DNA from 2 places in the Nanhaiella sioensis genome. Region 2 is predicted to be linked to the other one. Evidence: riboswitches for the same ligand, from Rfam matches in the RefSeq annotation. Region 2 holds a riboswitch; the other holds the start of a gene.
What was found. A riboswitch is a leader RNA that binds a small molecule or an ion and turns the genes downstream of it on or off. The one in region 2 is predicted to bind thiamine pyrophosphate.

Region 1 (12,171 bases), 3.3 Mb from region 2:
CCGTATCTTCTATATATATGTATAAGGTTTCTTCTATTTTTTGAGATGAAACAGTAATTTCCCCACGCTCTGTGTGCTTTATCGCGTTATGGATTAAGTTATACAAGATTTGGCGCAAACGATTTTCGTCAGCTTCTACTAACGCATAATCGTGTAGATTATTTATTAAGTCAATATTTTTCCCTTGCACTTCAAATGCGAGTACATCAAACACGATTTGAGCTGATACTTTAATATCTACAGTTGCTATGTGTAACTGCAATTGTCCATTTTTTAGTCTGGAGACATCAATTAAATCATTTACTAAATTGGATAGCTTAACTGAGGTGTCGTGAATGAGTGTAAGATTATTCCTTTCGTTATTTGACATTTGATCTTTTTTATCTAACAAGTATGAAGAAATATTAATAATACCGTGTAATGGTGTTTTTAACTCATGAGAAGTTTTTGCTAAAAACTCATCTTTCATTTTGTTCATTGAAATTAACTTATTCGACAAGCTTTCAAGCATGCCAAATGTATGTGTATATCGAAGAGCTAATAAAATATACATTACCGCTACAAAGATAACAATACTTATTTCTCTGTATTGGCCTAAATCATAAATAATTTGAGACCGAGTTTTTATAATCGGCTCCCATTGTATAAATTCTCCAGTCAAAGCTACCATAATATCAAAGAAATTAATCGTACCGAAATACATAAAAAAAAGAAAAATAAATATGCTCGATAATAGTAATAACTCTCTTTTCTCGACCTCATCATATTTTCTTTTATAAAATACCCTCACTAACTTAAAGAAAATAAAACTTAAACAACCTCCGCTAATAAATAAGAAAAACATCTCCATATGAGTATATTTATCATAAGGAAACAGCAAAACTATTAAAGGATAAATCACTAAGAGTGAGCATGCAATACGCATCACCCTCTTAGAAAGTAATGTCGCATCTAACGCATGAAGGAATAAGAATATGAATAAAATTGCGCTATATGCTGATATATCTTGAATCTTATAGGCCGTATCAATTGAAATTGATGGAAAAAACAGCATAAAGAGCTTCTCACTTCTACATGAGTAAGAGATTAATAAACATAAGAAAAATAATCCATTGTATAAATAAAACTTGTTACTTTTCATTTTCATAAAATAAATACTCATATGATATACACAAAATAACAACAAAACAAAAATAATAGCTAAATCTGTACCAAAAGAGATGAGTTGCAACTTAGATATGTCCTCTTGAAGGCCAAATTCTATATCGTCAATAATACCCCCATCATAATAATCATATTTAGATACTTGTATGACTAATTCAAAAGAGGATTGATTTAGCGGGAAATACTTTGCATAAGGAATATTACCGATTTGTTGCGTCTCTACATTGTTGGTAGGCTCCCCACTCTGCCCGACTAAATAACCGTTAATAAACAATTTATGTGCCATGCGTATATCATTAATTTTAATTCCGAAAAGTTGGTCAGTATGTTTATCATTTAATAATACCTTTAGTCGATAGGTAGCAAACCCATCTTTATTTATTACACTCGTACCTCGTATTTGATTACCAACGTTCGGAACATTTTGAAAGTTGTTACTAAAATCGTTCTTATTTAAAATAGCAGGTTGTAATAGTACATTTTCATAAAATTCCCAATTCCCATTAAGACTAACTAAGCCATCCTTCTTAAAGTTCCAATTGGTAAGGTCGATAACTCCTTTATTAGCAGTTGGAGCAGATGGGTTAGAATTAGTCACCGGATTTAAAAAGTATAGAAAAAGTATTGCTAATATTAACCCGATGATGATCATTTGACGTTCATGCTTACTCATCTTATTTCTCCTAATTAAAAAATTATAATTAAATATCGGAATAAATTATTATACTACACAAAATCATGACACAAGAATAAATTGTAATGTGTTTCATCAGTCACGATTAATAAACTTTTTTCTAATTGTTACAGAAAACTAGTTGTATACGTTCAATGACTATGAAAAACAACAGCAACACTTTTCCTAATCTGTATTGCTTTTGAAATAAGTAAAGAAAAGATCGTATTCGATTAACACCATATTTAACAAGGAATGAAACTTATTATTGTAAATATTTATGCGTATATATTTCTACTCTATGAGAAAACACCCCATTAGAAAAAAATAAAATAAATGTAAGTAATTGTCGGAATTCTCAATATTTAAAATTTTTTAAAAGAGTGCTTTTTCGTGATACCATATAAATAAATTATATTAATCGGAGGGGTTCTCATGAATGTTCAAGAATTGCGTAACCACTTTATTTCTCAAAGGAAATATGAACCTATTGATGGTAATGAATTGCTTGATTTCGCAAGACAAATCTACTTGCATGGAAACCTTCCCATTAGAGATTATAGAAATATTGTACGTCAATTAGAGACTGATGGAGCGCAGAAGCCTGAGTATGTTGTAGATGAAATCGTCTAAACGTTATATGCGAGCTGCAAGTCAAAATGGGCTTTCACGTTCATTTGACTTCCGATAACAAAACATAATTGACTAATCTCTTACTATTCATCTAAAAAACTATGACATCATATTATAAGACATAATATGGAGGGGATACTATTATCCCCTCTATTTTTATCCAATACCTAATCTACTAATTATCAATTTTCCTAAAAAAACCATCAAAATCAATGAACTGAACACGCTCTATACCAAAAAGCTTATATTTTATTTTCAACTGCTTAATTTCAGTCGTCTTGTAAGATTGATCAAATTCCTCCATTCTTAGTACATATGTCACTACAAACCTTTCTTTATCAGGTTGATAGTCTTGAATATCTCGATATACGGTATCTATTTTTCTTTCCTCATTTTCAGCTAAGCTTCCATAAAATCCACTTACATAAATATAAGGTATAGCTGATAATCTATCACTCTCATTTAATGCTGTACCATCATTTTTTATTATTGTAATTTCTTTTATAATTGGACTACCTACACCATTCCATTTCATGCCATAAGACAAATGGACTGCGTCATTATCTCTTAATGATTCTAGTGGAATTCACGTGTGGCTCCATGTTGAAAACCCACTTTCATCAAAATCCTTGTATAAATTGATAGTTAAAATCACTCCAACAGTGATTAAAGTAATGATCGGCCCCGATAAAATAATGAACCATTCTTTTTTCACCTCACCACTCCATTCTAGTTAATACGTTCAAGTTAAGAAGTACACTTTTCTTAACATCATTAAAATATATCCCACTTATAGAGATCAGTTCAAAAGATCCATAGGAGATATTTTCATTTTTTTCTTTTTATGGATATTAATGAAGTTTGATCTTATTTTATCATTAAATTCCATTTTATTTTGAATAAAAGTTATATTTATCGCCTTTTTATCCAATAGTAATAAAGATGGAAAACTATACATAGGAGGAATTAAGGATGGGTCGTGGTAAGCATTTTAATCATAAACGGAAAGGTTATAAAAACACCAAACATAAATTCGGACATAATGTAGCAGCAAAATATAAAGAAGAAGCAGAATTTGCAATCGAAACAGTAGCTACGAGGAAAGATCGTCCAGTTTCAATTCACGTTGAAAAAGAGTAAGTTTTGTTAGAAATAGTCTGTGTAAATAAGAGTATTTAATGAAAGTTCATGGTAAAAACAAGTGAGAAGTAAGCGCTATTCGCCTACTTCTCACTATATAGAAGATTTAGCCGTATATATTGGAGCCTGTTTGCGTAAATTCCTCTGCCTTTTGCTTCATTCCCTCTTCTATCACTTCAGACTCATTTTTACCTTGGTCTTTTGCCATATCTCGAATGTCTTGAGATATTCGCATTGAACAAAACTTAGGCCCACACATTGAGCAAAAATGGGCTGTTTTAGCACCTTCGGCAGGCAATGTTTCATCGTGATATTCACGTGCTCGCTCTGGGTCTAACGAAAGGTTAAATTGATCGTGCCACCTAAACTCAAAGCGTGCCTTAGAAAGTGCATCATCTCGATTTTGAGCACCAGGATGTCCTTTCGCAAGATCTGCTGCATGAGCAGCAATTTTGTATGCGATAACTCCTTCACGTACATCTTCTTTGTTCGGTAAGCCTAGGTGTTCTTTAGGTGTTACGTAGCAAAGCATCGCCGTTCCAAACCAACCAATCATTGCAGCACCTATAGCTGAAGTAATATGGTCATAGCCAGGCGCAATGTCTGTCGTTAATGGGCCAAGTGTGTAAAATGGCGCATCGTGACAAACTTCTTGTTGTTTATCCACATTTTCTTTTATAAGATGCATCGGAACATGACCAGGTCCTTCAATCATCACTTGAACATCATGCTTCCAAGCAATTTTCGTTAATTCACCCAATGTTTCCAATTCAGCAAACTGCGCTTCATCGTTCGCATCAGCAATGGAACCTGGACGGAGACCATCCCCTAAAGAAACTGATATGTCATATGTTTTTAAGATTTCACAAATATCTTCAAAATGAGTATATAGAAAGTTTTCTTCATGATGTGCTAAGCACCACTGCGCTAAAATAGACCCACCTCTAGAAACAATGCCTGTCGTACGCTTTGCAGTCATTGGTATATATCTCAAAAGTACCCCTGCATGAATCGTAAAGTAATCTACACCTTGTTCAGCTTGCTCAATTAATGTGTCACGATATACTTCCCACGTTAAGTCTTCCGCAATGCCATTTACTTTTTCAAGCGCTTGATAAATAGGAACCGTTCCGACTGGAACTGGTGCATTTCTTATAATCCATTCTCTCGTTGTATGTATGTTTTTCCCTGTAGACAAGTCCATCATCGTATCTGCACCCCAACGAATAGCCCATGTCATTTTTTCTACTTCCTCATCGATGGATGACGAGACGGCCGAATTGCCAATATTCGCATTAATTTTCACATGGAAGTTTTTCCCTATAATCATCGGTTCACTTTCTGGATGATTAATATTTGCTGGAATGATCGCGCGACCACTAGCTACTTCATCTCGGACAAACTCTGGGCTCATATTTTCACGTATAGCTATAAATTCCATTTCAGGGGTTATTATACCCTTTCTTGCATAGTGCAATTGTGTGACACATCCGCCACTTTTTGCTCGTAGAGGCTGCTTATTAATATGTGGAAATTGTTCAAGGTTTGAACGAGCATCTGATTCTACATATCCATTATCCTCTGGTTTTATTTCACGGCCTTCATACTGTTCAACATCATTTCGTTTAATAATCCAGTCATCTCGTAGCTTTGGAAGACCTCTCCGTATGTCAACATCATATGCAATGTCTGTATACGGTCCGCTCGTATCGTATACTCTCACAGGCTCATTTTCTTCCTCGCCAAAAGTACCACTAGTATGTTGAAGCTCAATTTCTCTCATCGGTACTTTTACATCAGCTTGTTCTCCTTGTACATAAACCTTCTTGCTACAAGGAAATGTCATATTTTGTGCAATACTTTCTTTTGTCATTGAAAATTCCTCCTCAATAATATGAATGAATCAACTGTCAGATAGTCGGTTTGTATAAAGTATACATTTTCCAACTATCTTATGAAGTTGCTAACCCATACCAACTAAAAAAGAGTTCTCAAAATTGAGAACCCTTTTGTTGAAAGTAATTTATGACATAGCTATAGTAACAATAAGCTGGTCGAATTCTACTTCCCTACGCTGGTATGAGCCAGATCAGGTTCTAAGAGTCAAAGAACTTTAAAGCGCTCTTCTCTCAGTCCAAGCTATTGGACCCCCCTAGTAGTGAACATATGTAATTATCGTTAATACTATAACACAATTAATATTGTTGTGAATAGAGAAAAAAGAAATTATACAATTTATTATTTTTCTTTAAGTTCACTTATCATCGCATTTAATAAATAATCAACTGATTGATGAAGGTTTAACAAACGCTTCCCCTTCCCTTCATTATAAAAAACTTGAACAGACAATGTTTGCAAATTTTCAATAGTCGATTCAATTTGCATTGGATAAATATACTTAGGGTTTTGTTCATTAATCCACTGCAAAGCATTGATTTTCCACATATCAAGAATTTTATTAACTTCATTAGCAAACGGATATACCTCACGATAAAAATCAACTTCAACATGAGTAAGCTCTTTTCTTTGTTCCAGTATATCTATGCATTTATTATTAAATGTCTTTAACATATTTGTTAATTTTATTAATTTTTCGTAATTTTCCATATTATTTTCTCCAATTAATCTACTTAAGTTCCAATAATATTATATCAATTCGATGGATTGATTGAAAGGATAGCGAGGGTATCTTTTACTGAATTTTCATGTGGGATTAGAGTGCAATGTCGATGATGTTATGGTCATATATATTTTCTATTTTATGAAGGTTATTTGATATAGTTTTAATATTCCTTTGTTGTTGCTCAACATATATACCTATGTGTTCTTCAACATGATTAACAAGCTTTTGATCTATTAATTCAAGATAGTCAAGCAATTCATCAAACACCGAATTCTGCAATTCTTTATTGGTCAATTCCATTTATCTTCTTCCTCCTCATCAGTATATTTAACTTACATTATAATCATTGAGCTAAACATAGCCTCTCTTTTACTTATACGGTATAGTTTCGTGATGTTAAGCTCAACACCTCCACGATTGACAAAACTAGAACTAATTCAACAAAGAAAGTCGACAATTTTATATTTGCGACAATTCGACAACGCAGTTCGCATGAAAATAACAGGATTGTTTACACTAATTGTTAGGAGGTGTTTTAGTTGGCCAAAAATAAAAACAACAAGCAGCAAAATACTCGAGAAAATAAACAGAAAGCAACGGGATATGGTAACCCAAAACTAGAAGGCCCTAATAAACCTGCTACTTAACTTCAAACGAAGATGAGGGCTAGCCTTCCCTCATCTTCGATATATTACGTGTGAATCACCTCAACTACATGTCCTCATAGTACACTCTCCAATCGTTTACTTCATTCAAAATATTATATTTGTAACATTATTATACGAACAACCGTCTAATTATTTGAGGCTAAATAACGTGTAAAAAGAAGTTTATCACTTGCCATAACTAAAAAAAACACCTATACTTTTTTTTTAACATCATTATGATGACACTTTGTTAAAATCGTTACAATGTAGTTTTACTATTTGTTATGATAGTTGGTGAAGTTAGGTGAGGAGGATGAATCAGTGATTCGCTATCCGAATGGTAAATTATATAAAGAAAAACAAGAAAAAGATACTAATACCGCTAAAAAAGCTTCATACAGTAATCGTGGTATGACTTTGGAAGAGGATATTAATGACTCTAATCATTATTATTTACTACACAATATAGCGGTTATTCACAAAAAGCCAACGCCAGTTCAAATCGTACAAGTTGACTATCCGAAAAGAAGTGCTGCTGTTATTAAAGAAGCCTATTTTAAACAAGCTTCAACTACTGACTATAATGGTATTTACAAGGGTAGGTATATAGATTTTGAAGCTAAAGAAACTAGAAACAAAACATCATTCCCTTTGCAAAACTTTCACGACCACCAAATTAAACATATGCGAGATGTAATAAATCATAACGGATTGTGTTTTGTCATTTTACGATTTACTAAGAATGAACAGATCTTTCTGCTAGAAGCTACCCACCTATTAAGTTTTTGGGACCGTATGAAAAAAGGAGATAGAAAATCAATAACAAAACAAGAGATAGTGGATTTAGGTCATGAAGTCCCACTAGGCTATAAGCCACGCATTGATTATCTTAACATATTGGATAATATTTATTTCTCATAACTCTGCTAGGGATTATTAAGTTGAAAGGTAGGAATACCACATGGCAAGTCAATCACAGTCAAGAACAGCACGTAAACAAGCTGAACGTAACCATAAAAGTAAACAAAAACCTAAAAAAAGTATCTTTCAATTTATTAAGAAACTTATTTTAGTATTTTTTTCGTTAGGAATTATTGGCGCTATAGTTGGAGGAATTGCATTTTATGTAATCATTAAAGATGTGCCTCCATTAGATGAACAAGCATTTCAAGCCTCATTCTCTTCAAAGGTATTTGATAAAGATGGCAATGAATTTGCTGAGCTTGGGATAGAGAAACGCACGTATGTAAAATATAACGAAATTCCAACAGTACTTCAAGATGCATTTCTAGCTGTTGAAGACGCTCGTTTTCTTGAACATCATGGAATTGACCCCATTCGAATCGGTGGAGCCGTTCTTGCTAATATTACAGAAGGCTTCGGTGCTGAAGGGGCAAGTACTATCACACAACAAGTTGTCAAAAACTATGTGTTAACACCTGAAAAAAAAATAAGTCGAAAAGTTCAAGAGGCATGGTTAGCATATAAGCTTGAACAAATTAAATCTAAAGAAGAGATATTAGAACTGTATTTAAATAAAATCTTTTTAGGTGGAAGTACGTACGGAGTAGGCAAAGCAGCTGAAGTATATTTCGGCCTTGATAAAGATAATTTAATTGACATGCAACTAAATCAGGCTGCTTTACTAGCAGGAATGACTCAAAGTCCAAATAATTACAATCCTATTAAAAATCCTGAAGCAGCAGAAGAAAGAAGAAATGTTGTACTATCTTTAATGGCGCAACATGGCTTTATTTCAGCTGAACAGGCTGAACAAGCCAAAGCAATACCTGTTGAAGAATCACTGAATGTAACAACAATAGAATCTGAACCTTATGACGCTTTTCTAGATTATGTTATAGAAGAAATTAATGAATCTGGAGATTACGATCTATATTCAGGTGGCCTAGAAATCTATACGACGTTAGATACAGAAGCACAAAAATATACTAATGAGCTGTTACAATCGAATAATGTTGTCAACTTCCCAAACGAGAACCTCCAAGCTGGAATTACATTACTTGATACGAAAACAGGTCAAATAAGAGCCATCGGTGGTGGACGTAATCAAGACGCTGCAAGAGGTTGGAATTATGCTATAGATACAAAAGCACAACCAGGATCTTCCATAAAACCTGTTCTTGATTATGGTCCTGCAATTGAATATTTAAAATGGTCGACATATGAACAAATTAATGATGAACAAATGACATATGCTGATTCTAATAAACAAATATATAATTGGTATGATGGATATAGAGGCTGGATGTCTATGAGATATGCTATAGAACAGTCAGTTAATGTTCCAGCAGTTAAAGCAGTGAGAGAAGTCGGTCTCGATAAAGCAAGAGACTTTGCGGTTGGTTTAGGAATCCCACTAGAAAAACAAATATACGAACCATACGCTATAGGTGGATTTAGTACTGGTGTATCTACATTAGACATGGCAGGTGCATTCAGTGCCTTTGGTAATGAAGGATTTTATAATCAACCTCATGCTGTTACTAAAATTGTTTTTCCTGATGGAAGGGAAATAGATTTAACGCCGGAAACAGAAGAAGCGATGTCAGATTACACTGCTTTTATGATAACTGATATGTTAAAATCTGTTGTTACCAATGGAACAGGTCGGGATGCCTTCGTTAGCAATGCAGTCCCAGTTGCCGGTAAAACAGGATCTACTAACTATCCTGTAGATGAAACACAAAAATACGGTTTACCGGAAAATGCAACGAAAGACGTATGGTTTGCAGGCTATACAACAGAATATACAGCAGCAATATGGACAGGATTTAATCGAATTAGTGAAGATGCATATTTTAAAAGCGTAGATGAAGAAAAAATTGCCCGTAGACTATTTAAAAATTTATTCACCCACATATCAGGTGGTGAATCTGCTGATTTCACTGTACCTAACAGTGTGGTTCAACAAAAGGTTGAAAAAGGGTCAAATCCCGCAAAATTACCTAGTGAATTTACACCACAAAGTGAAATCGTCTACGAATACTTTGTGAAAGGCACAGAACCAACTAAGGTCTCAGAAAAATATGATAAAATAGACCCACCTAATGGTTTTGAAGCTTTATATGATGAAAGAACTAATGCATTACAATTATTGTGGGACTACACGTTAGATGGATCTGAGGAAGAATTAAGTGACATTTCATTCGAAATTAAACAATCAATTGATGAAGGCCCGTATGAAGTAATAGGCACTACAAAAGAGTTTAGTTACCTCGTACCTGATCCGATTGAAGGGGCAATCTACTCTTATCAGATCTCAGCAGTTAGTGACAGCAATCCAGAAAATAGAAGTGACCCACTAAGTGCCTCTGTTGAGATTCCGATATTTGAGGAAGAATTAGAAAATCCGTTTGATGACTTATTTGATGAAGAGCCAGGAACTGATGATGAAGGAGAAATTGGAGACCCATTAATTGATGAAGGTGACCATGATGAACGGCCACCTGAACCACCTCCAAGTGAAGAGGATAATAATGAATAATAACTTAAAAAAACAACAGGCTATGAGAGGTAGCCTGTTGTTTTTTTGTGGGTAAGCTCGTCCAAATGGTGGTTAAACAAAAGTCATTTTTTCATTTGTAAATTAATATTTAAAGATTTTTAACTAAGGTTATTTTCACATAGATTATCGCCCTTCGTGCTCAAGTTATCCTCGAATATAACTATTGCTCCGTAAGTTGAATAACTACATAAAGCACTGTAATAGTAATTAACAAAGTTGACGAACCTTACTCACTAGCTAATTTCAATCTTAAGTATCGATGTTATTTTTGTAATGCAACAATCTTATAATATATTTTAGTACTTTCTTGAAATAACTCACTAAGCTGTATAAAAGAATGAAATTGATGTGGTTTTTTCATTATAAAATCAATTCTTTCACCTACATTGATCGGTTTGTATTTCAATTCTTTAATTTGATCTTGAATATTAATAAGGTTCGTTACAGGGCTGCTGTTCATCCAAAAAAGCATAGATAAGAACAAACCTAATGATTGATCAATCGCCTGTTTGATATTCGTTTTTTTCCTCTGCTGAAAATGTTGAGTTAACTCTGGTTCAATCCCCTTCCATTTAGCTATTACTATAGGAATATATTGCTCTATCGACAACCAAGGCTTAATTGTATCTATATCGTTATGTGCTGCAATGTCGTAGCCAAAATTAGTTAAATCAACGTTCAATTCAAATGAATTATGTAGGTTAATATTTAGATTTGTTATAGACTCAGGGAAAAAGAGTGTATTTTTCATATGGTTTGGGATATTTAGTTCCAACCTTATTTCTCCCCTTTGGTAATTCTGTTGTTCTTTTTCATTCTTTTTTTACCCTCTCTGCACAAATCAAGGAGTGGACATACTTCACACTGAGGTGATTGTGCTTTACAATGATATCTACCGAAAAATATCATGCGATGATGGGTCACAGACCATTCATCCTTTGGTACTTTTCGCATTAGTGTTTTTTCTACTTCTAAAACACTATCCTTCCAACGACATATCCCTAAACGTTTACTAACACGTTCAACATGAGTATCAACAGCAATCGCCGGTATGTCAAACGCGACTGAGACGACTACATTTGCTGTTTTTCTTCCTACACCTGGTAACTTCGTTAACTCGTCACGGTCATTAGGAACAATACCTCCATATTGCTCGATTAATAACTGAGATAGATTGCGGATATTTTTCGCCTTATTTCGAAATAAACCAATAGATCGAATATCCTGTTGTAACTCTTCTAATGAGACTGCCAAATAATCTTCAGGCTTCTTATACTTTGTAAACAACTTTTTAGTTACTTTATTTACAAGTGCATCGGTGCATTGTGCAGATAGAGCAACAGCAACCACAAGCTCAAATGGATTTGAGTGATTTAGTTCACAATGTGCATCAGGAAACATTTCCCCCATTTTATCTAAACAAAACCTAATTTGTGTATTATTTAACATAGTATATTTCACACCCAATTTTAATTATTGACTACTCCGCATTAATTGTTCCTTTCCCTACGAACAGATAACACTAATAAAGATTATCATTAGTGACGGTTATTCCTCTTTTAAAAAGATCAATATCATACAGTCTCCGTTGGATTTTTAGGTTAATTTACAACATTGTAAAGTAGTATTCTTTGTAATGCGGATCAGTCTTGTTAATCAATTTACATAAGTAAGTAGGACAAAAAAAATCAGGCTGCAAATAGCTCACCTGATTGTTCGCTACTTTTTTCAAAAGATCACTGCTGTTCAAGCCAATTATAAAAAG
Region 2 (12,171 bases):
CTAGCTGCACCTTATGCAAAAGAAACTGTTAACATAGCAATATTAGATCATATTGTTCAAAAATCCTATGTAAATATTACACTTGATTTAATGGAAAAATTCGGTGCAGAAATTCAATATGATAAAAACCTTAGCCATATAAAAATTGAGCCAAAGAGATATGTAGCTCAACACATTCATATAGAGCCCGACATATCTACAGCAAGTTATTTCTTAGCCTTAGCTGCGATAACTAATGGAAGAATACGTATACCAAATATCAATTATCAAACGAAGCAGCCTGATATTCAATTAACTGATATTTTAGCTCGTATGGGCTGTAAGGTGACAAAAGGAGCTAATTTTATCGAATTACAAGGACCACCGAGGTTAAAGGGAGGCTTCGAAATAAACATGAAAGAGATGTCAGATCAAGCATTAACCGTTGCAGTAATTGCACCGTTTGCTGACGGACCAATTACCATTAAAGAAGTAGCTCATATTAGACATCATGAATCAGATCGAATAAATGCCATTTGTACATCTCTTTCAAAACTAAATATTAAAGTGACAGAATTTGAAGATGGTTTGACTGTCTATCCAGGAGAACCAACCCCAACATTATTACAATCTTACGATGACCATAGAGTCGCCATGGCTCTATCACTGATTGGCTCTCGTGTTGAAGGAATTATGATTGAAAATCCGGGATGTGTTTCAAAAACATGTCCAACTTATTTTGATCTATTAAAAAAGCTAGGACTAGGTGTATCTTAGACCGTATAATGGTATTTACCAAAGGCAGTTTCTGCATTAATTGTTGTTTTTCGCTAAAGAAATAAACTCATATGGCATCATCTCTCTTCTAAAAACCATATAAATCATATAATACACATCGGTTGTCAAATTTGAGTGAACAAAGCAACAAAAGTTTACGAAAAGAGTTATTAACTATTATATCGTAAGGTTCGGTTAATACCTCAAACAACTGTAGTCATTCAGTACGTCTAGGAACAGAAGCTCCTTTCGTTTTTATTAAATGGGGTGAGATTCGATAAAGTAGCCGAGTAGAATCTGGCTTATCTCAACCCCCTTCCAATGTAATTTGCGCCAACAGGTACTAAATTTAGCTCTCTGGCCCAAACAGATAGTTGACCGTGATGATGAATTTCATGAACAATGACATGGTTTAAAATTTCTAGCTTCGTAAATTCCTCGTCATCCCACGACACAGTAACATGTTCATCATCTAACCATTGTGAGTTTTTCTCAATAAAGCCCTCAATGTCAGAGCGACAGGCATATGAAAGTGAAATAATGTTCTCAAGCGTATAATATTTTTTAAATTCTATCACCTTATCCTCTTCACCTTGAATTGCACGAATCCAACTGTACTCAACATCAATAATGTGAAATAACGTATAAAGAATGCTCCCAACGCCTCCAACACGATCTGATAATAAATCTTCAGCAGTTAATTGCTTACACCAATGGAACCATTCATCTCTTACGTGCCAATTGTATTTGAATAAATGATATATGTTACTTGAAACCACGTTTATTAGCTCCAATCTATAATTTATAATCTATTAAGTTAAATATTTTTTGCATGCTACGTCAAACTTTAATATATTGTAATTACGTCAAGTATAAACTGAGGTGAATAGTCATTGAAAAAAATAGCTATTATCGGAGCAATGCAGGTTGAGATTGACCTGCTCAAAAAAGAAATGGAAATACTCGTAGAACACAAAATTGCAGGCTTTTCTTTTTATGAAGGAACTCTTTTTCATCAGCCTGTTATACTTACTCGCTGTGGAGTAGGCAAAGTAAATGCAGCTTCTTGTACACAGATTTTAATAGATAAGTTTGAGATTGACGCGATTATTAATACTGGCGTGGCTGGTAGTTTACGAGATGATATAAAAGTTTGTGACATTGTTGTTTCGTCAGATGTAACTCATCATGATGTGAGAAGTTCTCAAATGAAAAATCTTTTCCCTTACCAAGAAGCATTTTATGCAAATAAACAACTAATAGACTGCGCGATTACAACCTGTGATTCACTAAAATCGACAGCATATCATATAGGTAGAATTGTTAGCGGCGAATGTTTTGTTGAAGACAGTAAAATAAAAGAAACAATCATTGATACATACTCACCTGCTTGTGTAGAAATGGAGGGTTCATCAATTGGTCATGTAGCCTTTTTAAACAATATCCCATTTCTTATCATTAGGTGTATATCCGATAATGCTGATGAACAAGCTTCATTATCATATGATTCCTTTGAAAAAATTGCAGGAGAAAAGTCTTCAACGATAGTAATGAATATGATAAAAAATATATCATCTGTAGTAATGTAACTGGTATGAAGCAGCTATGTCTAAATCGATTTAAACTTACATTTTAACATTAGCTAAAATAATACCATATAAATTGATTAAAAGGCCCACCTGTAGAGGTGGGTTATATAATGATGGTTATTTTTCAAACTATAACAAAAAAATGAGAGCAGGGTTAAAACGTTAAATTTTAGTAAAAATGATCAAAATAGCAGTCATTTAAACAAAACCAAAGTAAGTGTTAATTTTCATCTGAGAGAATGGGTATTATGACACATTGTACATCTTTCTATCTCTCATTCAAATATTGTACAAAAAAATCTTCCAACGACAAGGAACCATATTTAGGAGCGATCATATTTTGAATCACCCCTTGATAAAAAAATAAAAATATACCGTATTGTTGCTTATTTATCATTTTATAAACTTTTAATATGGGTGGAAATAATACTGCTGGTAAGTATGTTATCTTTTCTTTTTCTCCTATAACTTTAAAAGCTATTTTAGCTATTTGTTGATGGGTTAATATTTCAGGCCCCCCTACATCCAAAACCTCATTAGAATAGCGTTCAAAAGATTCCACACAAAATTTTGCCAAGTCTTCCCCGTGGATAGGATTTAATTTATTCATTCCCTTACCAATTAAAAAAGCTCTACCTTTTAAAGCTAAATTGAGAAATTCAGTCATATCAGAAAAATACCCTGTTGGCCTAATAACTAAATGCACCAGTTTAGAACTGATTAACTCTTTAGCAAATTTTTCTTTCGCTTCTGTCATAGGTCCTTCAAAAACATCACCACGGAATACGTGAATATACATAAATTTTTTTACATTGCTTTTTTCTGCTTCCCTCAATAAATTGGTATTGCCTTGATAATCAACTTCGTGAAATGTTAAACCATCCCTTTGCCTTGTAATGCCAACTGAAGAAAAAACATAATCTATTCCTTCACAGATCCCTTCAAGCGTAATTGGATTCGTAACCTCAGCGGTTATAACACGATCCACTTCTTTATCAATTGCAGGTTCCATATAATTACCTCGTCGTTTCAGTTTATCTTTATTCCTAACTACGACACTTACATGATAACCTTCTTTTTTTAAAACCTTTACTACATGACGTCCTAAAAAACCAGTTGCTCCAGCAACTAAAACTTTCTCCACCACTTCCACCTCCAACAATCTCATCAATTTAAGAAGACCTATATTTAAATTTCACAAAAAGCGAATAACGATAAAAACCTATTTATAGTTCTTTAACAACACATTTATAAACTATTCATAAAATATGAGCATACTCATATTTTAATTTTTTTGATATTGTCAAAATATTAAAACTTTGAACTACCCACCACTTATCAGACCTTACGGTCATGATTGAAGTGGGGGATTCCTAAGTACGGAAACCTAACGGCTTCTAATTGATTAGGCTATCCCCGTAGTTCCTACGGTTAAGAGACGAATTGCTTCGTTTCTTAGATTTTTTCCTGCGTTAATATCTCTATCGTGATGGGTTCCGCATGATGGGCAATCCCATACACGTAAGTTTAGATTCTTAACTTCTTTGTTTTTGAAACCACAACTAGAGCAAAGTTGACTTGAAGCGAATGTTTTAGACTACGATGACTTGTTTACCATACCATTTCGCTTTGTATTCAAGCATTGTACGAAATTTCGCCCAAGACACTTCACTAATTGCTTTTGCTAGATTATCATTTTTAAGCATATTGCTGACTTGCAAATCTTCAATGCCAATAATGTCGTGGCTTTTGACAATATCAGTAGATATTTTTTGCAAGTAGTCGTTTCTAGCATTTGAAATTTTTTCTTGCAGACGAGCTACTTTAATCCGTTGTTTATTGCAATTAGACCCACCTTTTGTGCGTCTTGAGAAAATACGCTGAGCATTTGCTAACTTCCCTTCTAGAGTTTGAAAGAATTTAGGGTTTGAATATTCTGTTCCGTCTGAAAGAATAGCAAACTGTTTAAGTCCCATATCAACGCCAATGGCTGAGTTTGTTTTTTCTAAAGACTGAACTTCAACTTCTGCAAGAAGAGAGACAAGGTATTTCCCACTCGGATTACGTCTAATCGTCGCATTGATAATACGACCGTCAACATCTCGATTTTTTGCAAACTTAACAAGTCCAAGTTTAGGTAATTTAATTTTGTTATCGACAATGGCAATGTTTCCATTTGTATATTTGGTTGTGTACGATTGGACTTTATTCTTTTTAGATTTGTATCTAGGGATGTCATTTTGCTTTTTGAAAAAACGGTTAAAAGCATCCGAAAGGTTGCGTAGTGAGGATTGTAGTAAAATGCTATCAACTTCTTTAAGCCATTGCAAATCCTTTTTCAACTTTGTTAACTCCGTAGAACAAGCGCCGTATGTTAAACCTTTTCCAGTCTGTTTGTATGTTTCATTCCATGCAGCTAAAAAATGATTGAACACAAAACGACTACAACCAATGGTTTTAGCAATTAATATTTCTTGTTCTTTAGTGGGGTAGATACGAAATTTAAAGGCTTTGTTGACTAGCATTTTCTTCACCTCACTTATCTATTAATTAGGTTAATTATACCATATTAGAAGTGAGTTTTTAGCTTACGCCAAACGCCATTCATCACCCACTTAACCTTCACTCGCTTCGCATTGTTTTGGTTTGAAGTGGAGGTCTTCTGTCTGGGGTGAAAAAACGTCTCATTACTCTCATATTTTATGCACACTTGAATTTTCACTATGTGCAAGTGAAAAAATCATTTTTGATCATTTTTACTGTGCTTGCTTTTGTTACTTATTTGAAGTGGGAAGTTGTTGCATAAAGGGTGTTTTCGCATTGATTGTTGCTTTTTGTACTATGAAATACACACGAAGTTTACGAAAAAAGCATACAAAAAAAACCTCCTTTTAAAAGGACGGTTTTAATTTTTCACAATCATAGAAGTACGTGGTAAATGGATAACTATATGTTTTGTTGTTAATATAAGCGCCTTTTTTAATATGAGCTAAACACATTTTGCACCTTTTTTCCCCTAAAGACGTTACTCATATATAAGTGAAAAAAAGCACCATGTTAGCAAAGTAAATGGCTAGTATTCAAAGACATCTACCATAAAAGATGTTTAAAGTACTTTATATAATGATCGATACTGTCGATTAAATAACATGTTGAATATAGTAAATGCTAGAAAAAATAATGAGAGAATAACACCCCACCTAATAGTTAACCGTGAATTATTATTTTTTATGAAAGTTTACCTTGTTTACTAATTCTTCTTTATTAACTTTATGTAGTTGATTCAATAATTCAATTTGAAAGCTGCCAACACCATTCATACCTTGTTTCTCATAAGCTACTTCTGAAGCAACACCATAATATGCCACTGCCGATACCGCTGCTTTAACAACATCCTGTTCTACTGCTGCAAAAGCACCAATCACTGAAGTGAGTAAACAGCCTGTTCCTGTAACTTTTGTTAACATTTGATGACCGTTGTTCACTGTATAAGTCGTCTTTCCGTTTGTAATGACATCACTTTGTCCTGTAATGACAACTGTTGTATTCAATTTTAGTGCTGCTTTTTTTGCTAAATCTACTACATCACCAGCACCTTCTCCAGCATCTACACCTTTTATATTCCATTTTTCATCAATGACGTTTGCAACCTCAGCGGCATTACCACGTACGATTGCTACCTGTACTTCGTTTATAATACGCTTAGCTGTTTCTGTTCGATACGCTGTTGCTCCAGCACCAACTGGGTCAAATACGACTGGCACACCATGTTCATTTGCTGATTTTCCTGCTATAATCATTGCTTCAATCTCAGTTTCGTTTAAGGTACCAATGTTTAAGACGAGTGCACCTGCTATTTTTGCCATATCCGCAACTTCCTGCTTTGCATATGCTATCACTGGCGATGCTCCAACTGCTAACAACCCATTAGCCGTAAAATTAGTAACAACAACATTAGTAATATTATGCACAAGTGGCTGTCGTTCTCTTACTTTATTTAAGGCTGAAACAATACTTGCAATTTCCATCATGTAAATCCTCCTTTAATATCGTTTAATTGTACCTCACATCTGTAATTGGAAAATATGGATACTGGTTACTTATGATATAAGCAACAGAAATCATCGTAACAAAGTAAATGACAAATGATATATCAAATTTGGAAAACGATATGTGATAGTAATATGTTCTATTTTTCACTTGTGAAAATCTCTTTGCTTCCATTGCTACTGCAATGCGGTGTGCACGACGAATACTTTGTGACAGCATCGGAATAGCATAAGAACGAAGTTTTTCATAAAAACCTTTCATCCCACGCTTTGATTCCACTCCCCTAACTTTCATTGCATAGCGTATTGTTTGAAATTCATCGATCATGATTGGGATAAGGCGCAGGCCAGCCATAAAACTATAAGCGTATTTTGGTGAGAGCTTCAATTGCTGCATCAACGAATAAAAAAGGAAAACCGGTCGAGTCGTCAAAGCAAAAGTGATGCCAAGGCAAGCAAAGGTTAATGCTCGAAATCCTATATGAAGCCCACGAAAGAAGCTCTCTTCTGTAATATGAACAAGTCCCCATTTAAACCACGTCGTATCCCCTTTACCGAAGAAAATCATTGACGTTGCTGTTGTAACAAAAATAAAGATAAAAGGGATGAAAATAAGCAATACTCTTTTCAATGGATGGCCAGAAAATAGTATAAACAATATTAGTGTAATAATTGTATAATTGATCATAAAGTTAATGTTATGGATTAATAAAACTGACAAAAATAATATCATCATGGTGATCAATTTTAAACTAGGATTAATTTTATGAAGCCAAGTTTCTTTATAGGTAAAATCAAATTGCATGACTTCCCCCCCTATCTGCTGATTGATAATTCTTTCGTTTGTCTTTGGAAAAATTGTTGAGAAGTACCATCAAAAATAAGTTCACCATCATCAACCAGCCAAACCCTAGTCGCAAAGTATTTCGCGATTTCCATGCTATGTGTAACCATTAAAACAATCGTTCCTTGCTTGCGCCAATGCTCGATTAGCTCTAAGATTGCAAATGTATTCTTTGCATCCTGCCCAAAGGTAGGCTCATCTAACAACACAATTTGCTGTTCTTTAACAATTGCAGCAGCTACACTAAGCCTCCGCTTTTGCCCCATTGATAATTGATATGGGTGTTGATCTCTTTGCTCATTCAAACGAAATTCATGTAACAAGGTGGTCACTTTTTCATCTATAGCATGGTCATCCAGCTTATCTAAGTGCAATGAAAAGGCAATTTCATCATAGACTGAATTTGTGACAAATTGAAATTCGGGATTTTGAAAAACAAATGTTAAGTAATCCGTTAATTTACCTATTTCCTTTACTTGTCTTCCTTCAATTGTATAATTACCTGTCGTTTTTATCAGTTGCATAAGTGAGTGAAGTAACGTACTTTTGCCAGCACCATTCTCACCAACGATCGTAATCCATTCACCCTCAGAAATATTTGCGTTGTTTATATCAATTTTTACATTTTTTCCACGATACCCTTTGAATTGTGAAACGCTAACAAATGATTCTTCCAAAACAGGTACAGTAGGAATTTGCTTTGTTGTTCTGTCAATATAGTCATGCCAGGCATCAGGATACCATATACCTTGGTCAATTAGCTCTTGTTTATATGTAGACAGCACAAACTCTTTAGGACCATCTGCCACGATTTCTCCATGTTCATTAAACAAAATAATTCGTTCGATAAAATCTAATACATGGTCAATATTATGTTCAACGACGATAACCGTTTTGTCACGGCTCACATCTTTTATCGTATCCCATATTTGTTTCGTCCCTTTTGGGTCAAGCATAGCCGTCGGCTCATCTAAAAATAATACTTCAGGTTGAAGGGCCATCACTGAAGCAATCGCTAAGCGTTGCTTCATTCCTCCTGATAACGTTTGTATTGATGTATGGAGGTCATCTACTTCAAGCTTTACCATATTTACATATTCGCGAATTTTTTCGGGCATATCCTTCCGCTTAACCCTCAAATTTTCCAACACAAATGCAATTTCTTCATCAACGAAAGGCATACAAAATTGCGTGTCTGGATCTTGAAAAACATATCCCCAAGATTCCGGTGTAATAATTTCATCAGCTTTAATAGGTACTTCAATCGAATTTGGAATGATTCCTGATAACACTTGCAAAAGCGTAGATTTACCGCATCCCGAAGGGCCTAGAATTAATACTTTTTCCCCTTCATAAAAAGAAGAGGAGACATCTTTAAATAATAAAGATGCACTCCCAGTAAACTTTAAGCGTAAATTTTTCACACTTGTGATTTCTTGCATGTATAACACCTCAACTACTTATCCAACGCATCATAGTCTTCTTTTGATGCAGGACGAACTAAATTTGTAACACCAGTTGCTTCCAAAGCCTTAACGAGATAATATGCAAAAACACCAGCTATTATAATCCCACTGATTACTCGGAATCCAATGAATAATGTTAAATTCCAAGCTGCTAGATCACCAATATACCCTTTGTAAAAATCCATCCCTATTGATGCTACTGCTGATGCAGCACCTGCAAGTGAAGCAATTAAGATATCATAGCGTTTATAACGTGCTGCTGCAAATATTAGTTCTGCAGCTAATCCTTGTAACAACCCATATAGCATTACTTCTAATCCGTATTCAGATCCCATGATAAATTCACCCGATGCAGCTGCCATTTCAGCAATAATTGCCACACCAGCTTTACGAATAACCAAAAAGGCAACAGTTGCTGCTATAAACCACATTCCATATGCAAGCTGATCTACTTGTAACCCAAATGCGCCTATCGTTTCATAGAATGTTCCCCATAATTTGTATACGATTCCAAATACGATTGCAATGACTATTGTAACTAAAATATCAGTTAATTTTAAACCTTTGTTCATAGTTATTTCCTCCTATCTTTTATATCAATCAAAAACGCTCTAAGTTGTTTTCCAAAATTACAAGCCAAAAACGAGAATTATGCGATTGTCATCGTTTTATATTAGATAAGAGACCTCACAAAATTTTTCAACCTGACTAGCATGCTTTATTTGGATGTTGACATTGCTGAAATAGGCCAGGTTTCTTGTGTATATGCCATCTCCCAAAACATTAGTTCATATTGACTACTAATGATAAAGTGCTCCTGCATTCTTTCTCTATCAGCTTCTGTTACTTGATCAGCAATGTCATCAAGCAAATCGATGACTTCTTCAACTAATTTGCGGAACCAATCACCACCATATGTTTGAATCCATTGTTGGTATATAGGTTCAGTTGGATTTGCATGAACGAGCTGCTCTCCAATCTCATAATATAACCAGTAGCATGGTAACAAAGCAGCGATTGTGTCTCCTATATGCCCAGTATGTGCTGCACGATACATATGAGAAGTGTATGCGTATGCTGTTGGAGCTGGTTTAAAATTAGCTTTTTCTTCTTCGGTGATACCTAGCTGAACCATAAAGTCCTTATGAAGAGATAATTCAGCTTCATTCGTACCGATCGCATGAGATGCCATTTGGCTCACTATTTTTAGATCAGTTGCTTGTGCTGCTGCTAATGTTTGCACTCTTGCAAAATGACTTAAGTAATAAGAATCTTGTAGAACATAATAGCGAAAGCGGTCCAATGATAATGTCCCATCTGCAAGCTCTTTCACAAATGGATGATCAAAGCTCCTCTGCCAAATTTGGTCTGCTTCTTCTCTAATTTTTTTGGAAAACTTCATGATAAATTCCACCCTTCTTTTATAACATTCGCTTCACTAAGAGTAAGGCACCCTAATGATAAAAAGATGAAGTGGAAAATTTCTTGACAGCATATTGCCTATCCTTGTCTTTGTTTTCGATCATAACAAAACATCATTATAATAAATAGTAAAAGTTCATGAATAAATAGCTTTGTTATAAAGGCATTAGAAAACAAAAACCACTCTACAATAGAGTGGAATTAGACGAATTGGAAAATGTGATCCAATATGTTTGTCATCAATCCACTTCCCTACGCTAGCATTAACTAGATCAGGTATAAGGGTTAAGGCAGCAAAGCCCCTCTCAGCAAACGTGATTTGCACCCCTAGTGGTAAGCGATATTTAATTTCACATACAACCTTACTATACTTTTATTATTTCCACAAGCAAAAGATTCCTACATACTCACTTCAATATTTTCCCTTTTATCCAATGTGATATAAATTAATATGACACGGAAGTTTGTTTTTTTATCACTTGATCTAAAGTAATACATATAACTGTGCCTACTACTAATCCGTTATTTATTATTGGTCTTAACATGGATGGAAGTTCATTTATTGCTTGTCCAGGGATAAACAATAAACCAATGCCAACCAATAATGAAAGCCCAATAATAAAATATTCTCTATCTCCTAATTGTGTAGATTGGTAATCTTTTAATGCTAAACCAATCATGATAGTAAATGGGTAAAATAAAATTGCATAGCCAACTGGTTCGGGAATCATAGCAGCATATGTAGTAAACATCGGGAAGAAACTAAGTAAAATGATAAATACATTTCCTAAAATAAATGGTAAGCGATTAATAATTTTGGTCATTGCAATAAATCCAGCTGATCCAGAAATCGGTACACTACCAATTGCAGAAAAAATACCACCTAACCACTGGTTTATCCCCATAACAAAGCTTGCTTTATTGTAGTTTACAGCTTCATAATTTTTTGTATGTTCTTGTAGCTCTTTTTCTACAACATAAATCGAGGCAAGCATATTTGTTAATAATAGTAAGCCTATCATAATGGAAGTAATAATCATCCCGCTATTCAATTGTGGCATTCCCCAAGCAAAAATCTGTGGTACTGAAATACCACTTGTGGTCGGCGGAATACTTTTTCCTAGCCGAAGCACAGCAAACAGAAGTGATCCAATGAGTAAACTAAGTAAAACAGAATATCTTCGAATAAACGGAACACGACTTTTTGCCAATAATATCGTTATAACTAAAACACAAACCGCAGGAACAGCGACCGAAAAATCTACTGAATCTTGTTTATACCCTACACCAAAAATACCGTTCATAAACGAACCACTTAGTTGTGCAACTAACAATAATAAATAAGTTCCTGTGACAATTGGAGTAAACAGTTTCTTCAAGAGATCGATCAATTTAAAAAGAGCTAATAAGATAAATAAAACTCCGCTTAGTATCATCCCCATTTCAAGCTGTTGTAAACCCTCATATGTCCCAAGATTTCCAGCTTCAACGATACTCGCATAAACGATAAACACACCCCACCATAACCCTGCGGGACCTTCCATAATCGGTAAACGATGACCTAATACTGCTTGTAATAGACCTGAAAGACCTAAAACGAATAATGTTCTTTGTAGTAATGTAGCGATTTCTGCTTGGGGTAACCCAAAGGAATTTCCAATAACTATAGGAGCCACAACACTTGTTGTAATTATAAAAATCATCCATTGCATTGATGAAAATAATAACCTCATAAAAAACCTCCATCCTATCATATATATTCAATTCAGGAAATTGTTACTATAATTCTTTATATTAACATACATTCAATTTGCCCCAATACATGGAATCTCCTAAATGATAAGTGCAATATTTCTAACTTTAAAAAGAAATAATAAAATAGCTAACCAATTGAGGTTAGCGTTATAAACTATGATATGGATTTTTCTATTATCATACATATGGTCATATATTTTAGCATGTTGTAGTTCGTAATAAGAGCAAAATACGAATATACTAACGTTCGGAGACTTCCTTAGACTATAACAAATAAACCCCAGTTCACG

Region 1: it holds a riboswitch for thiamine pyrophosphate, as region 2 does, so the genes downstream of both, thiC (phosphomethylpyrimidine synthase ThiC) here and tenA (thiaminase II) in region 2, are expected to answer to the same signal.

The regions. Positions count from the first base shown of each region.
Region 1 covers NZ_JBKAEG010000001.1:4,533,865-4,546,035, reverse strand. The annotation lists gene V1503_RS21500 (hybrid sensor histidine kinase/response regulator) at 1-1,837, opposite strand, end outside; gene V1503_RS21495 (YppF family protein) at 2,273-2,470, shown strand; gene V1503_RS21490 (hypothetical protein) at 2,646-3,017, opposite strand; gene V1503_RS21485 (hypothetical protein) at 3,057-3,185, opposite strand; gene V1503_RS21480 (hypothetical protein) at 3,443-3,610, shown strand; gene thiC (phosphomethylpyrimidine synthase ThiC) at 3,717-5,483, opposite strand; TPP riboswitch at 5,660-5,774, opposite strand; gene V1503_RS21470 (DUF1798 family protein) at 5,849-6,217, opposite strand; gene V1503_RS21465 (hypothetical protein) at 6,324-6,533, opposite strand; gene recU (Holliday junction resolvase RecU) at 7,202-7,801, shown strand; gene V1503_RS21455 (transglycosylase domain-containing protein) at 7,842-10,385, shown strand; gene V1503_RS21450 (YpoC family protein) at 10,669-11,181, opposite strand; gene nth (endonuclease III) at 11,184-11,855, opposite strand; gene V1503_RS21440 (DnaD domain-containing protein) at 12,143-12,171, opposite strand, start outside.
Region 2 covers NZ_JBKAEG010000001.1:1,188,475-1,200,645, forward strand. The annotation lists gene aroA (3-phosphoshikimate 1-carboxyvinyltransferase) at 1-756, shown strand, start outside; gene V1503_RS05525 (DinB family protein) at 1,059-1,520, opposite strand; gene V1503_RS05530 (5'-methylthioadenosine/adenosylhomocysteine nucleosidase) at 1,650-2,345, shown strand; gene V1503_RS05535 (SDR family oxidoreductase) at 2,614-3,489, opposite strand; partial or broken gene tnpB (IS200/IS605 family element RNA-guided endonuclease TnpB) at 3,751-4,870, opposite strand; gene thiM (hydroxyethylthiazole kinase) at 5,567-6,373, opposite strand; gene V1503_RS05550 (energy-coupling factor transporter transmembrane component T family protein) at 6,399-7,199, opposite strand; gene V1503_RS05555 (ABC transporter ATP-binding protein) at 7,211-8,680, opposite strand; gene V1503_RS05560 (ECF transporter S component) at 8,695-9,276, opposite strand; gene tenA (thiaminase II) at 9,423-10,106, opposite strand; TPP riboswitch at 10,359-10,465, opposite strand; gene V1503_RS05570 (purine/pyrimidine permease) at 10,573-11,859, opposite strand.